Regions from separate parts of the Salinibacterium sp. NG22 genome, predicted to be linked through region 3. Evidence: riboswitches for the same ligand, from Rfam matches in the RefSeq annotation. Region 3 holds a riboswitch; each other region holds the start of a gene.
What was found. A riboswitch is a leader RNA that binds a small molecule or an ion and turns the genes downstream of it on or off. The one in region 3 is predicted to bind thiamine pyrophosphate.
Positions count from the first base shown of each region.

Region 1: it holds a riboswitch for thiamine pyrophosphate, as region 3 does, so the genes downstream of both, I6E81_RS03465 (ECF transporter S component) here and I6E81_RS10550 (MFS transporter) in region 3, are expected to answer to the same signal.
Region 2: it holds a riboswitch for thiamine pyrophosphate, as region 3 does, so the genes downstream of both, thiM (hydroxyethylthiazole kinase) here and I6E81_RS10550 (MFS transporter) in region 3, are expected to answer to the same signal.

Region 1 covers NZ_JADYWG010000001.1:707,623-711,757, reverse strand. The annotation lists gene I6E81_RS03475 (DUF3097 domain-containing protein) at 1-792, shown strand, start outside; gene I6E81_RS03470 (LLM class F420-dependent oxidoreductase) at 805-1,731, opposite strand; TPP riboswitch at 1,758-1,866, shown strand; gene I6E81_RS03465 (ECF transporter S component) at 1,900-2,532, shown strand; gene I6E81_RS03460 (ABC transporter ATP-binding protein) at 2,643-3,968, shown strand; gene I6E81_RS03455 (energy-coupling factor transporter transmembrane protein EcfT) at 3,965-4,135, shown strand, end outside.
Region 2 covers NZ_JADYWG010000001.1:19,053-23,187, reverse strand. The annotation lists gene I6E81_RS00115 (bifunctional hydroxymethylpyrimidine kinase/phosphomethylpyrimidine kinase) at 1-1,210, opposite strand, end outside; gene thiE (thiamine phosphate synthase) at 1,207-1,902, opposite strand; gene thiM (hydroxyethylthiazole kinase) at 1,899-2,708, opposite strand; TPP riboswitch at 2,700-2,791, opposite strand; gene I6E81_RS00100 (MDR family MFS transporter) at 2,973-4,135, shown strand, end outside.
Region 3 covers NZ_JADYWG010000002.1:200,238-204,372, forward strand. The annotation lists gene I6E81_RS10545 (iron-containing redox enzyme family protein) at 1-1,097, opposite strand, end outside; TPP riboswitch at 1,293-1,402, shown strand; gene I6E81_RS10550 (MFS transporter) at 1,393-2,745, shown strand; gene I6E81_RS10555 (Fic family protein) at 2,730-3,998, opposite strand; gene I6E81_RS10560 (LLM class flavin-dependent oxidoreductase) at 4,110-4,135, opposite strand, start outside.

The DNA of each region.
Region 1 (4,135 bases), on a different contig from region 3:
CCAGCAGTGCTGCCGAAGGTTCCGATCGAATCCGGGATGGTTGTCGAGGTAATCGCTGACGGTTACGTAGGTGCCCTGGTGGGTTTCGCCAATGGGCTCATGGAGCTCGAAGACCGTCGGGGCTCCGCTCGCGCGTTCCCTCTCGGCAGCGGCTATCTCATCGACGGCGTGGCAGTGGAGCTCGTCAAGCCCGCGCCGAAGGCCGCCGCCGCCGCCCGTAAGACAGCCTCAGGGTCGTTTGCGGCCCCCGAGCAGCGTGCCCGCACCGCGCTCGCGAGTCGCATCTATGTCGAAGGCCGCCACGATGCGGAACTCGTCGAAAAAGTGTGGGGTGATGACCTGCGCGCCGAAGGTGTCGTCGTCGAATTCTTGGGCGGCATCGACGACCTCGAGAAGATCGTCGCCGACTTTGCACCCACCTCCGACCGCAAGTTGGGAATCTTGGTCGATCACCTTGTTCCTGGCTCGAAGGAGAGTCGAATTGCGGATGCTGTGGGGCGCGGCAAGTACGGCCAGTACGCGCTCGTGGTCGGTCATCCATTCGTCGATGTCTGGCAGGCCGTGAAGCCGCAAAGCCTCGGAATCGCTGCGTGGCCATCGGTGCCGCGCACGATCGAGTGGAAGCACGGAATCTGCGAAGCATTCGGCTGGCCGCACGAAGACCAAGCCGATATCGCCCGCGCGTGGCAGTTCATTCTGTCGAAGGTCACCAACTTCGGTGACCTTGAGCCAGCGCTCTTGGGGCGCGTTGAACACCTCATCGACTTTGTCACGGTCGATCAGGATTCCTAGCGCCGAGCGCGCTTAGTCGAGTTGCGGCACGACCTCGCGAGCGAGGAAGTCGAGCTGGTCGAGATCGTGGAAGTCCATGATCTGGAAGTACACGCGAGTGAACCCGAGTGCCTGCAGCTCTGAAATCTTGTCGACGACTTCGCTGGCAGTTCCCGCGAAGCCGCCAAGACGCAGGTCGGCGGGAGTTGCGTTGGCTGCGGTAGCACGCGTCTCGATCTGAGCTTCGGTGGCGCCGACAGCAGTCGTGCCGGCGATGGAAAGCACGAGCGTGGCGGGGTCGCGGTCGAAGTGCTCGCACGCGGCACGCACGCGGTTGATGCGCTCCGTGAGCGGCGCAATGGTGGCGAAGCCAGCGTTGTACTCGGTCGCAAACTTGGCGGTGAGCGCCGGCGTACGGCTTGGACCACTGCCGCCGATGATGATCGGCAGAGGGTTCTGCACGGGCTTCGGCAGCGCGGGCGACTGGCTCAGTTGGTAGTGCTTGCCCTCATAGGAGAAGGTCTTTCCCGGTTCTGTGGCCCAGATGCCCGTGATCACGTCGAGCTGTTCTTCGAGCATGCCGAACCGCTTCGCCGGGAACGGGATGCCGTACGCAGCATGTTCGCGTTCGAACCAGCCGGTGCCGAGCCCGAGCTCCACGCGGCCGCCCGACATGTCGTCGACTTGAGCTACCTGAATCGCCAAGATTCCCGGATGCCGAAAGGTTGCGGAGGAGACGAGCGTGCCCAGACGAATCGTCGAGGTTTCGCGCGCCAGCCCCGCAAGGGTCGTCCAGGAGTCCGTTGGACCAGGCAGCCCGCCGTTGCGGTCGTCCATAGTCACGTAGTGGTCAGAACGGAAGTAGCCGTTGAAACCGAGCTTCTCTGCGGCTTGCGCAAGAAGAAGCTGATCGGTGTAGCTGGCGCCGTTCTGAGGTTCAGTGAAGATGCGGAAGTCCATACGCCGAGCCTATTGATGATTAGACTGGGTGGCGAACACGGGAGTCCGGTGAGCCGGGCTGAGAGGGAGCTTCTCCAAGCTTCGACCGTCGAACCTGATCTGGATCATGCCAGCGCAGGGAGCAGACACTCTTGAAACCCGTGCCATTCACTAGTGAAAGGCACGAAAGTGACCACAACAGCACCATCCTCATCCACGTCTACCCCGACGAAGCCCGGATCGCGTTTTCAGTGGCGGGTGATCGACATCGTCGTGGCGAGCGTTATTGGCGTCGCAAGCGGTTTGATCTTCGTCGTCTGGAACGTTGCCTCCGTTCCCGCTCTGGCCCCGTTCGCTGCGCTCCTGCCCGGCTTGCAAGCGATTGGTGGCGGTTTCTGGCTCTTCGCCGGCGTGCTCACCGCACTCGTCATCCGCAAGCCAGGTGCCGCGATTTACGGAGAGATGGTCGCCGCCTCCGTGTCGGCCCTTATCGGTAACCAGTGGGGTGTACTCACTCTCGTGAGCGGCTTCACACAGGGGATTGGTGCCGAGATCGTCTTCGCTGCCTTCCTCTACGCCAACTGGCGCGTCAGCGGTGCGATTCTTGCGGGCGCCGGTGCCGGCCTCGCGATGGCTATTACTGACTTGCTGCTCTGGTACCCGGGATCAGCGCTTCCCTTCATCATCATCTACACGATCGCCGCCATCGTCGGCGGGATGCTCATTGCTGGCCTCCTGTCGTGGCTCGCGACGCGCGGTATTGCGGCAACCGGAGCGCTCAACCGCTTTGGTGCTGGCCGCGAGATTGCGAAACGGGTCTGAGCCCCACCACGCCTGTTGGCGTCACCGTCGAAGGATGGGGGTGGCGCCATTCCAGCAGGCTCGCTTGGGCGGTACGCGGTCTCGATCTGCGTATTGAACCGGGCGAACGCGTGTTACTCCTCGGCGAGTCCGGGGCGGGAAAGTCAACGTTTCTGCATGCCCTCGCCGGGGTAGTCGGCGACGACGAAGGCGAAACAGAAGGTTCCCTGCTCGTCGCGGGCGAGCATCCGGCCGCCCATCGTGGGCGCACCGGTCTCGTGATTCAAGACCCCGACAGCCAAGTGATCTTGGAGCGCGTCGGAGACGACGTTGCGTTCGGTTGTGAAAACTTGGGTGTTCCGCGCGACGAAATCTGGATTCGTGTGCGTGACAGTCTCGCCTCCGTCGGCCTCGAGGTTGCTCTCGACCGCAACACCAGTGCGCTCTCGGGCGGTCAGAAGCAGCGGCTCGCGCTCGCCGGGGTGCTGGCCATGCGGCCCGGTTTGATCGTGCTCGACGAACCGACCGCCAATCTTGACCCCGCGGGGGTGACCGAGGTTCGGGATGCCGTCATCCGCGTCGCCGAGGCAACCGGCGCCACGATTGTGGTTGTCGAACACCGCGTCTCGGTGTGGAGCGACGTTGTCGACCGCGTCGTAGTGCTCGCCGCCGGCGGGGGAGTCATCGCCGATGGGGCGCCCGCCGACGTTCTCGCACGGCAGGGCAAAGAGCTCGCCGCTCGGGGAGTCTGGATCCCGCAGTTTCCGCCACCGCGCCCGGTGCGGGCAGTACGGGGCCCGCAACACGCGCTTCTCAGCGCTCAGCAGTTGACCGTCGGCCGCGGCAAAGTAGCCCTGGGGGCTCCGCTCGACCTCCAGATCATGAGCAGCCACGCTCTGGCCATCACCGGCCCCAATGGCGCAGGCAAGTCAACGCTCGCGCTCACCCTTGGTGGGCTTTTGTCGCCCGTCAGTGGTGCTGTCGTGGCGAGCCCGGCGCTCGCGAATGGAGCGGGCGAGCATCCGATCCGCTGGAAGTCGCGTGAGCTGCTCACCCGAATCGGCACCGTGTTTCAAGATCCCGAGCACCAATTGCTGACGAGCACAGTGCGCGCAGAGCTCGAAGTGGGCCCGCGGGCATTGAAGCTCCCCGAGAGCGAAGTGGATGCTCGCGTCAACGAGTTGCTCACCCGGTTGCGCCTTGACCGGCTAGCCGACGCCAACCCGTTCACTCTCTCGGGCGGCGAGAAACGTCGCCTGAGCGTCGCCACAGCCCTCGCTACGCGCCCGCAGGTGCTCGTGCTCGACGAACCCACGTTCGGGCAAGATTCGCGCACCTGGAGCGAATTGCTCGCCCTGCTGGCACGACTCGTGGATGACGGAAGCAGCGTAATCGCCGTCAGCCACGATCTCGATTTCGTCGATGCACTCGCCGACTCAACGGTCGTGCTCGAATGATCCCTATCGCGTCGGTGAATCCCGTGGCCAAACTAGGAGCAGGGCTCCTCGTGAGCCTGTTCTTGCTCGCCACGATCGACTGGGTGTCGGCCACGACCGCGCTCGTGCTCGAGCTTGCCATCATCGCGTTCTTCGGGATTGAGCCGAAACGATTCTGGTTGCGGACT
Region 2 (4,135 bases), on a different contig from region 3:
TTATCGCACTGGGCGAAGCCGAGAACAGCTCACCGGCCACCGACCACGACTCGTGCAACTGCAGCTCCGTCACGATGCACCCCTCGGCACTTGAGGCCCAGAAGGCTTGCTCCGCTGCCGTGGGTGCCAGCCGGGCAGCTTCGGCGAGCGCCCGCGCATAATCGCGCAGGTAGAGCGCATCCTGAGCCAGGTACCAAACGAAGTCTCCCCGGTCGAGAGAACCATCCCCCAGCGTCCGCACAAAGTCACCTCCGTCGATCTCAGCCCGCACCGAGGCGATCTCTGCCCACCACTGCTCGCGCACCTCAGCCGCGGTCAGCGCCGTCTCTACGCCTCCGCGCTCCCACGACCCCGCAAAGTGGCTAATCGGACCACGCCCGCTCCCCACCTGCAACGCCGCACCGGCACGGATGCTCTCGCTCAACCACCGCTTCGACTCCCCCACAGCAGCAGCCCACTCACCGCCGGCCGCAATCCGGGTTGCGAGCGCACTCGACAGCGAACAGCCAGTTCCGTGGGTGTTGCTGGTCTCTATACGGATGCCAGCAAACTCGGTCACGACAGCAGCATTCCCGGAACGGGCATCCACCAGCGCGTCCGGAGCCTCGGCCCCGCTCAAGTGTCCGCCCTTGGCCAGTACGCGCACCCCGTAGGAGGCAGAGACTCGCGCCGCCTGCTCCAGCACCTCAGGCCACGTCTCAGCGGCGGGTTCTGCGGCGATGATCGCGAGCTCAGGAATATTCGGCGTGACAAGGTCACACACCCGCACCAGGTCGCGCAGCGCCTGCTCGGCTTCGGCATCGAGCAGTCGGTCGCCACTCGTAGCGACCATCACCGGGTCGAGCACGACCAACGGAGGCCGCGCAGCCTCAAGCCACGCCCGCACGACACCGACAACCTCGACGGTGCCGAGCATGCCAATCTTCACGGCATCGATTGCCACATCGTCGCTCACCGCATCCAGTTGCTCGCGCAAGAACTCAGCGGGCGGCACATGCAGTCCGCGCACCCCCTGCGTGTTCTGCGCCGTCAGAGCCGTGATGGCCGCCATCCCGTAGCCACCATTGGCCGCGATCGACTTCAGATCGGCCTGGATACCCGCACCACCCGAAGGATCGCTGCCAGCAATGCTCAGAACGCGAGGAACCCGCAGACCGCTACCGCTTTCGCTCCGTGTCTGGTCCCGTAGCCCGCTCCGTGCCCCGCTCATGCGTCTTCTCCTTCGTCTTCGGCCGCTGGTACGCCAGCCCACGCTGCGGCGAGCGCGCGAGCCGCCTCTCGCGGATCAGCCGCACCACAGATGGCAGACACCACTGCAGCACCGTCTGCACCGCCCGCACGCAGCAGCGCGAGGTCATCCGGCCCCACCCCACCGATCGCCACGGTCGGTCGCTTACTCGCCGCAATGAGCTCGGCCATGCGATCGTGCCCGAGAGCATCCGGAGCGTCCTTCTTTGTCGTCGTGGGGTGCAAGGCCCCGATGCCGACATAGTCGACACCCGCCGACCCCACACTGGCGTCGTACAGTTGGTCGTCAGTCGATGCGCTCAGACCCACAATCGCCCCCGGGCCTACGAGCGCCCGCACCGACGCTGCGGGCAGATCGCCCTGCCCGACATGCACCCCAGCAACCCGAGCACCCATCTCGCGCGCAGCGAGATAGACATCGACTCGGTCATTGACGAGCACGGGCACCTTCAGCGCCACCGCCGTAGACACTCGAAGCACCAGATCAAGGAAGTCGCGGGCGGGCATGTCCTTCTCGCGCAGCTGCACGATCGTCACTCCCCCGGCCACAGCCTCGTACACGAGATCAACGAGGTCATGCCCGGCAGCTTTCGCCTGAGCCGAATCCGTCACTAAATAAGTGGAAAGGTCGAAACTCTCTCGGAAGCCGCTCATGCGATGACCCCCCGTTCTGCAATATCGTCCACCGAGACTTCGCTCAGGGCATCCAACAGCGCTACCGCAAAGCTTCCCGGCAGTGCCGAACGCTCCGCCGCAAGGTCGGCCGCTACCGTGTACACGCTCGTCGCCGCAACAGCAGCAGTCAGCGCATCCGGAGTCACCGCCGCAAACGCCGCCATGATCGCGCCAAGCGCACAGCCACCACCCGTCACCTTGGTCAGCACCGGATGCCCGTTAGAGAGCCTCACGACACTCACGCCATCGGTCACCATGTCCGTCGCACCCGATACCGCGACGACACCGCCGGTCACCCGCGCGAGCATCTGGGAGGCGGTGAGCGCGGCATCCACACTGCTCGTGCTGTCGACGCCTCGACCTCCCGTGCCCAATTCGGCGAGCGCCAGAATCTCTGAGGCGTTGCCCCGCACGATGGAAGGCCCGAGGTCACGCAGGCGATACGCGAGTGGTGTGCGCACCGGCAGAGCCCCTATGGCGACCGGGTCGAGCACCCAGGGCGTTCCGGCAGCATTGGCGGCCGGTGCAGCTTCAAGGGCTGCAGCGCGCTGCTCTTCGCGACAGGTACCGAGATTGATGAGCACTCCGGATGCCACGCCAGCGAACATGCCGGCTTCTTCCGGGATATCCACCATGGCCGGCGCTGCTCCCACAGCAAGCAACGCATTGGCAGTGAAGCCCACCACCACACTATTGGTGATGCACTGCACGAGAGGCGACGTCGATCTCACCGCCTCGAGCGCATCTTGAGTGGCGGTCAAAAAGTTTGGTGGCGTACGCGACATGCACGACATCCCTTCGCTAGTTCTAACTAGATCAGGTTCGACGGGTGTGTTCTCAGCCCCGCAGGGCACCCCGTGTCACAAGTTGTGCCTCAACGATAGCGGCTTGGCACGGTGTCGTGTTCGCCTCAGGCGAAAGGCAATGTGGACTATTTCAGTGCCGGATGTCGTTGCACCAAGCGACAATAAAGATGACGCGAGATCTGTGCACCCTTTTCAATCCCGGCTGCTGCTTCGTCCTACCGCTTCACACACGACAGGATTTCTATGACCAGCACGGCGCCGATCACCGGCAGCATCCCTCTTTTTGACCCCAACGATGACGGGCCAGCCAGCCCGGTCGATAACAGCGGCCGCAACCGTTTGGTCATCGGCCTGATGCTCGCTGCCACCTTCGTGGTGTTCCTCAACGAAACCTCGCTCGTCGTGGCGATCCCCCGCATCATGGAAGACCTCAACATCGAGCCGAGCACCGCTCAGTGGTTGTCGACGTCGTTCATGCTCACGATGGCCGTGGTGATTCCGATTACCGGATTCCTCATCCAACGCTTCACGACGCGTGGCATCTTCATCACCGCAATGTCTCTCTTCACCATCGGAACTCTGCTGGGGGCTATGGCGCCCACCTTTGCCGTGCTGATTGTGGGACGGGTGATTCAAGCCTCCGGTACCGCCATGATGCTCCCCCTGCTGATGACAACCGTGATGACTCTGGTTCCTGCCGCAACTCGTGGCAAGACCATGGGCAACGTTTCCATCGTCATGTCGATGGCCCCTGCCGTCGGACCAACCGTTGCTGGCCTCGTCTTGGCCGTCTTCGACTGGCGCTGGGTCTTCATCGTCATGATCCCCATCTCTGTCACCGCTCTCCTGCTCGGCATCACGAAGGTAAAGAACGTCACCGACCCCCGCAAGGTATCGATTGACATGCTGTCGGTCATCCTCTCGGCCATCGCCTTCTCCGGCCTGATCTACGGGCTCTCCAGCCTCGGAGAATCAGCCGCCGGAGACTCTGTTCTCATCGCCCCAGCCATCCCCATCAGCGCCGGCGCCATCAGTCTCGTGTTGTTCATCATCCGCCAGCTGAAGCTGCAGAAAACAGACAGTGCTCTTCTCGACCTGCGCACTTTCGCTGCCCCCGGCTTTGCCGTCGCAATCGGCCTCATGATGGTCATGATGGCCGCCCTCTTCGGCACCATCATCCTGCTGCCCATGTTCACGCAAAACGTTCTCGGGCTCGAACCCATCCAGAGCGGACTGCTCGTACTGCCCGGCAGCCTCGTCATGGGGTTCTTGAGCCCCTTCGTTGGCCGCCTCTACGACAAAGTCGGCCCGCGCCCCCTCATGATTCCGGGCTCGATACTGGTGAGCGCATCGTTGTGGAGCTTCACGCTGCTCTCCGAAACCAGCTCACCGTTCATGGTCGTCGC
Region 3 (4,135 bases):
AAGGCCGGCTCGCTCTCGGCAAGCCCGCCGGCGAGGTCGCGGGCGGCAATTTGCTCGTGAACGGCATCCGCTTCAACGTGTTCGTCGAAGTACTCGGTGACGTTCTTGCCGAAACCTAATCGACGAAAACCGCGGGCGTAGAGCCCGTTGGGAATCGACGATGTCATTTCGAATGCCGCCAGATGCCCTGCGATCGCGCCCCGGAGACGGCGATTCATGCCGAACAGAGAAATCATGTTGAACGAGGCGAGCGTGATGGCCGGGGCGAAATTAACATAGGTGCCGTAGCGAGAGTCGAGCCCAATGCCCCGCATCGATCGCGCGAACAACTCCGAGTGCATCCGTTCGCGTCGACCGTTGCCGTATTCGTCCGCCTGGATCTCCACGAGCGCAGCCTTAGCCCGCCCGGTAAGTCTCGGGATCGCCCACGAGTGTGGATCGGCCTCTTTCAGCGTGTACACGGAGCGCTGCACCATGAACTCGACGGCCTGTTCGCGGGTAAGACTCTTCGCGACGTGGCGCGAGAGACTCGGTCCGGCATCCGGATCAGGGGCAGTGAGGGCGAAAAGCGCCTTCGCGACATCTTCTGCCGCTGCGTTGGGGAGCTCTGGCGTGGGCACTAGGCGTCGGAGCTGGCCTTCGAACGCTCGTTCCAGCTCAAGGCGAGCGGCGATGGTATCGACATGCCATTCCCATTGGTCACCGTTTTCGACGACGCGGCCGTAGTACAGACCGTAAAGAAGGTAGAGGGCAAGCTGCACGTCGTCATCACGCACTAGGTCGCGCCCGCTCTCGATAGCCGCGGTCACTTCGTCGGCAAGACCGTCGATCGTGTGAGGTGGCGACTGGCTCGCGAAAGCGTCGATGAGCAGCGAGCTGATCGGGCCGCGAGGCTCAATCTCCTCGTCGTGCCAATTTTCGCAGAGAGCGCTGGCTGCATCTGGACTGGTGTTGGGGGCTACTGCGGGTGCGTCGTAACCTGCGCCGTTGTGGGGTGCGGTTTCGTGCGCTGGAGAGTTCTCCGTGGGGTGCATCATGACCTCTCCGATCGTGTCGAAGCCCTGAGAGCGGGCACCCGATTGCCCGCTCAGCTTCATTGGTGAACTTATGTTGCCAACCGTTTCGGGCGCCGTCAACGCAATTGCCGCGCTCCCAAATATTTCTCAGTAAGCTCACCGAGAACGCTCAACTGATAGGTCTACCGGTGGATGCCGCGGCGTCGAGCAGCCGGCACGTCGGGTCACTGCTGCTCGCGAGCCGGCGCTGCTGCGGCGCGCGAGTGCTATGTTGTTGCACGTCCCCACGGGAGCCCACAGGCAAGGGCTGAGAGGAAGCTGACGCAGCTTCGACCGTTGAACCTCCCGGGTAATGCCGGCGAAGGAAGTACGGCTCATGCGCCCCACTAGCTCGTCCCCCGCTGTCTCTGTTGCTGCAACCGACTCTGCTGCTCCGCTCGGCACCCGACGCGCGGTGCGCGGCGGCATCTTCGGCAACTATGTCGACCAGTTCGACATCTTCTTGCCGGTCATCGCCCTGGCCCCGGCATCCGCTCAGCTGTTTGGCTCGGACAATCTGGTCGGGAACGCAGGCCTGATCTTCGTCGCAACCCTGCTGGGGCGCCCGATCGGGGCGGCGATCTTCGGATCGATCTCTGACCGCATCGGGCGAACGGCAACCACGAAAGTTGCTCTGCTCGGTGTCGCTCTCACGACGCTGCTGATCGCGCTCGTGCCCAATCACACGGTGCTGGGCAGCGGCACGCTGGCCGCGATTTTGCTGCTGCGTTTTGTGGGCGGCATCTTCCTGGGCGGCGAATACACCTCCGCCATTCCGCTCGCGATGGAATGGTCGCGGCCCGAACGGCGCGGCCTCGTCAGCGGCCTCATCATGTGGATGTCGCCCTGGGCCAACGCGTCGATCGCGGGCATGGTGTTCGTGCTGCAGAGCGTGCTCGACGCCGCCGCCTATAGCCAGTGGGGCTGGCGAACGCTCTTCATTCTGGGCTCGCTGCTCGCCTTCACCATGCTGTTCTACTACCGTGCGCGGGTCGAAGAGTCGCCGCAGTGGCAACGCCCGGGGCAGCGCACTAACCCGTTGAAAGAGATTCTCGTCGGCCGCCACCGCCGCGCGCTCTGGCAAGTGTTCATCATGATGAGCGGGCTCTGGCTACTCACCAACATGGCGATTCCCGTGCTGGCCGGTCAACTCGGTTCCGGCGCAGGGGCGCTGGGCGCGACAGGGACACTGGATGGTCGAACCCTGTCATTCGCGATGATGATCGGCACCGCGGCATCCGCTCTCACCATGGCAGCCTGCGGTCACCTCTCGACCTTCACCGGACGGCGACGCTTCTTTATGGGTTTTGGGCTATTGACCGCCGTGGCCGGACCGCTCGCGTTTCTCGCGGTGTTTGCGGCACCCAGTCTGGGGCAGCTCGTGCTCGGAGTAGTCGCGCTTCAAGTCGTGACGGTGTCGGCGTACGGGCCAGTCGGGGCGTACCTCGTGGAGCGGTTCCCCACTTCGGTGCGCGCGAGCGGGTACGGGGTCGGGTACAGCCTGTCGATCGTGATTCCCGCGCTCTACCCGTACTACCTGCCCGCGATGCAAGGCGTGTTGGGGCAGCAGGGTGCGGTTGCGGCGTTGCTCGCACTCGGCGGGGTGCTGATTGCTGTGGGGGCGTTTCTGGGGCCGGAGACGGCGGGGGTTGATCTTGACGGTGAGTCGCAGCCTCAGTTGCGCAGCTGACCCACTGCATCGACGTCGGGGGCGGCCGGCGCATGGCGGGGCTTACCGTCGGAGGTGTCCCCGCCCCCGATTCGATTGCTGCGTTCGGTGAGCGCAACGAGTCCGAGGTGTCGGTCCGAGGTCCAGCACACCAGTCGCCCTTTGTGATCCTTGGTGCGAGACAGGATGCCCGCCTCACCGAGTTGGTTGAGAGCGCCCTGTGCCGCGACCGTCGAGACTCCATAGGTTGCTGCGACCCGCTCTGCTGTCAGAACAGGTTCGGATGGGAGATTCTTGAGCACACTCACAACGACGGCTCCCCGCCGTGGTTGCGCTGGCGACAGCCCGCTCTCGGTTCGAAAAGCGAAAAGCTGATCGAGCAGTACACCGTCGAGCTGCGTGATGTCTTGGGCGAGTTCGACGGCGTTGGACGCAGCCTGCTCGGCCGCACGTGAGAATCCGACAATCCAATCATCGACACGATCTGCCCGGAAATCGGTGAGGCCGTCGATGTAGGAGTCTTTGTTGCCGGCGAAAACGGTGGAGATCGGCACGAGAATGTTGCGCAGGGCATCCGACCGCTTCAGCACCGTGTGGATGAGAGCTCGGCCCGTGCGACCGTTGCCATCGATAAAAGGGTGAATGGTTTCGAACTGAGCGTGGGCGAGCGCCGCCCGAACGACAGGGTTGCCTTCAGTGGCGGTGACAAAGTGGGCAAGGTTATCGAGCAATCGGCGCACCTCAGTTTCGGGAGGCGGCACGAACTCTGCCCTCAGCGGCGACCAGCCATTTCCGCCGACCCAGTTTTGCTCGCGACGAATCCCGGGTGGGAGGGACGGCTCAATAACGTGTTGCAGATGTTCGATGTCAGAGAGGCTGACCGGCCTCGTGCGGTCGGCCAGCACATCAATCGACTCTTCCGTTGCTCTCACGTTTGCAATCACGTCGAGAGCAACGCTCTTGCCCTGGTGCAACACTTCGGCGATCGCGAGTTTTTTGGGAGTGACCCGGTTTCCTTCAATCCACGACGAAGAGATACTTTCGGACCGGATCAGGAGATGGTTGAGGTATCCACTTTTCGCGCCAATGCGTTCGTCTGCCCGCGCGAGAACGGCGAGGGCATCCGTTGCCGCCTGGCTTGCTTCATCGGAAATTCGTGGGAGCACTAGATCTAGCTCGTCGGGAACGAACGCACGAAACGTGCCAGCTGCGCGGTCTTTGCGGCTCAACCCAGCGCCATCTTGTGGATTCCACAGCAGATCGACGTAGTACATGGTGGCCACCTAAGGTTCGCGAATGGGGCGATAAAATAAGTTTAGTGCATCTAACCTTATTTTAGGCGTCGTCGCGAGTGACGGGTCTACGCCGTCGAAGAGGTCGGATTCTCAGGCGACCGAAGGCGCGCTCTCCG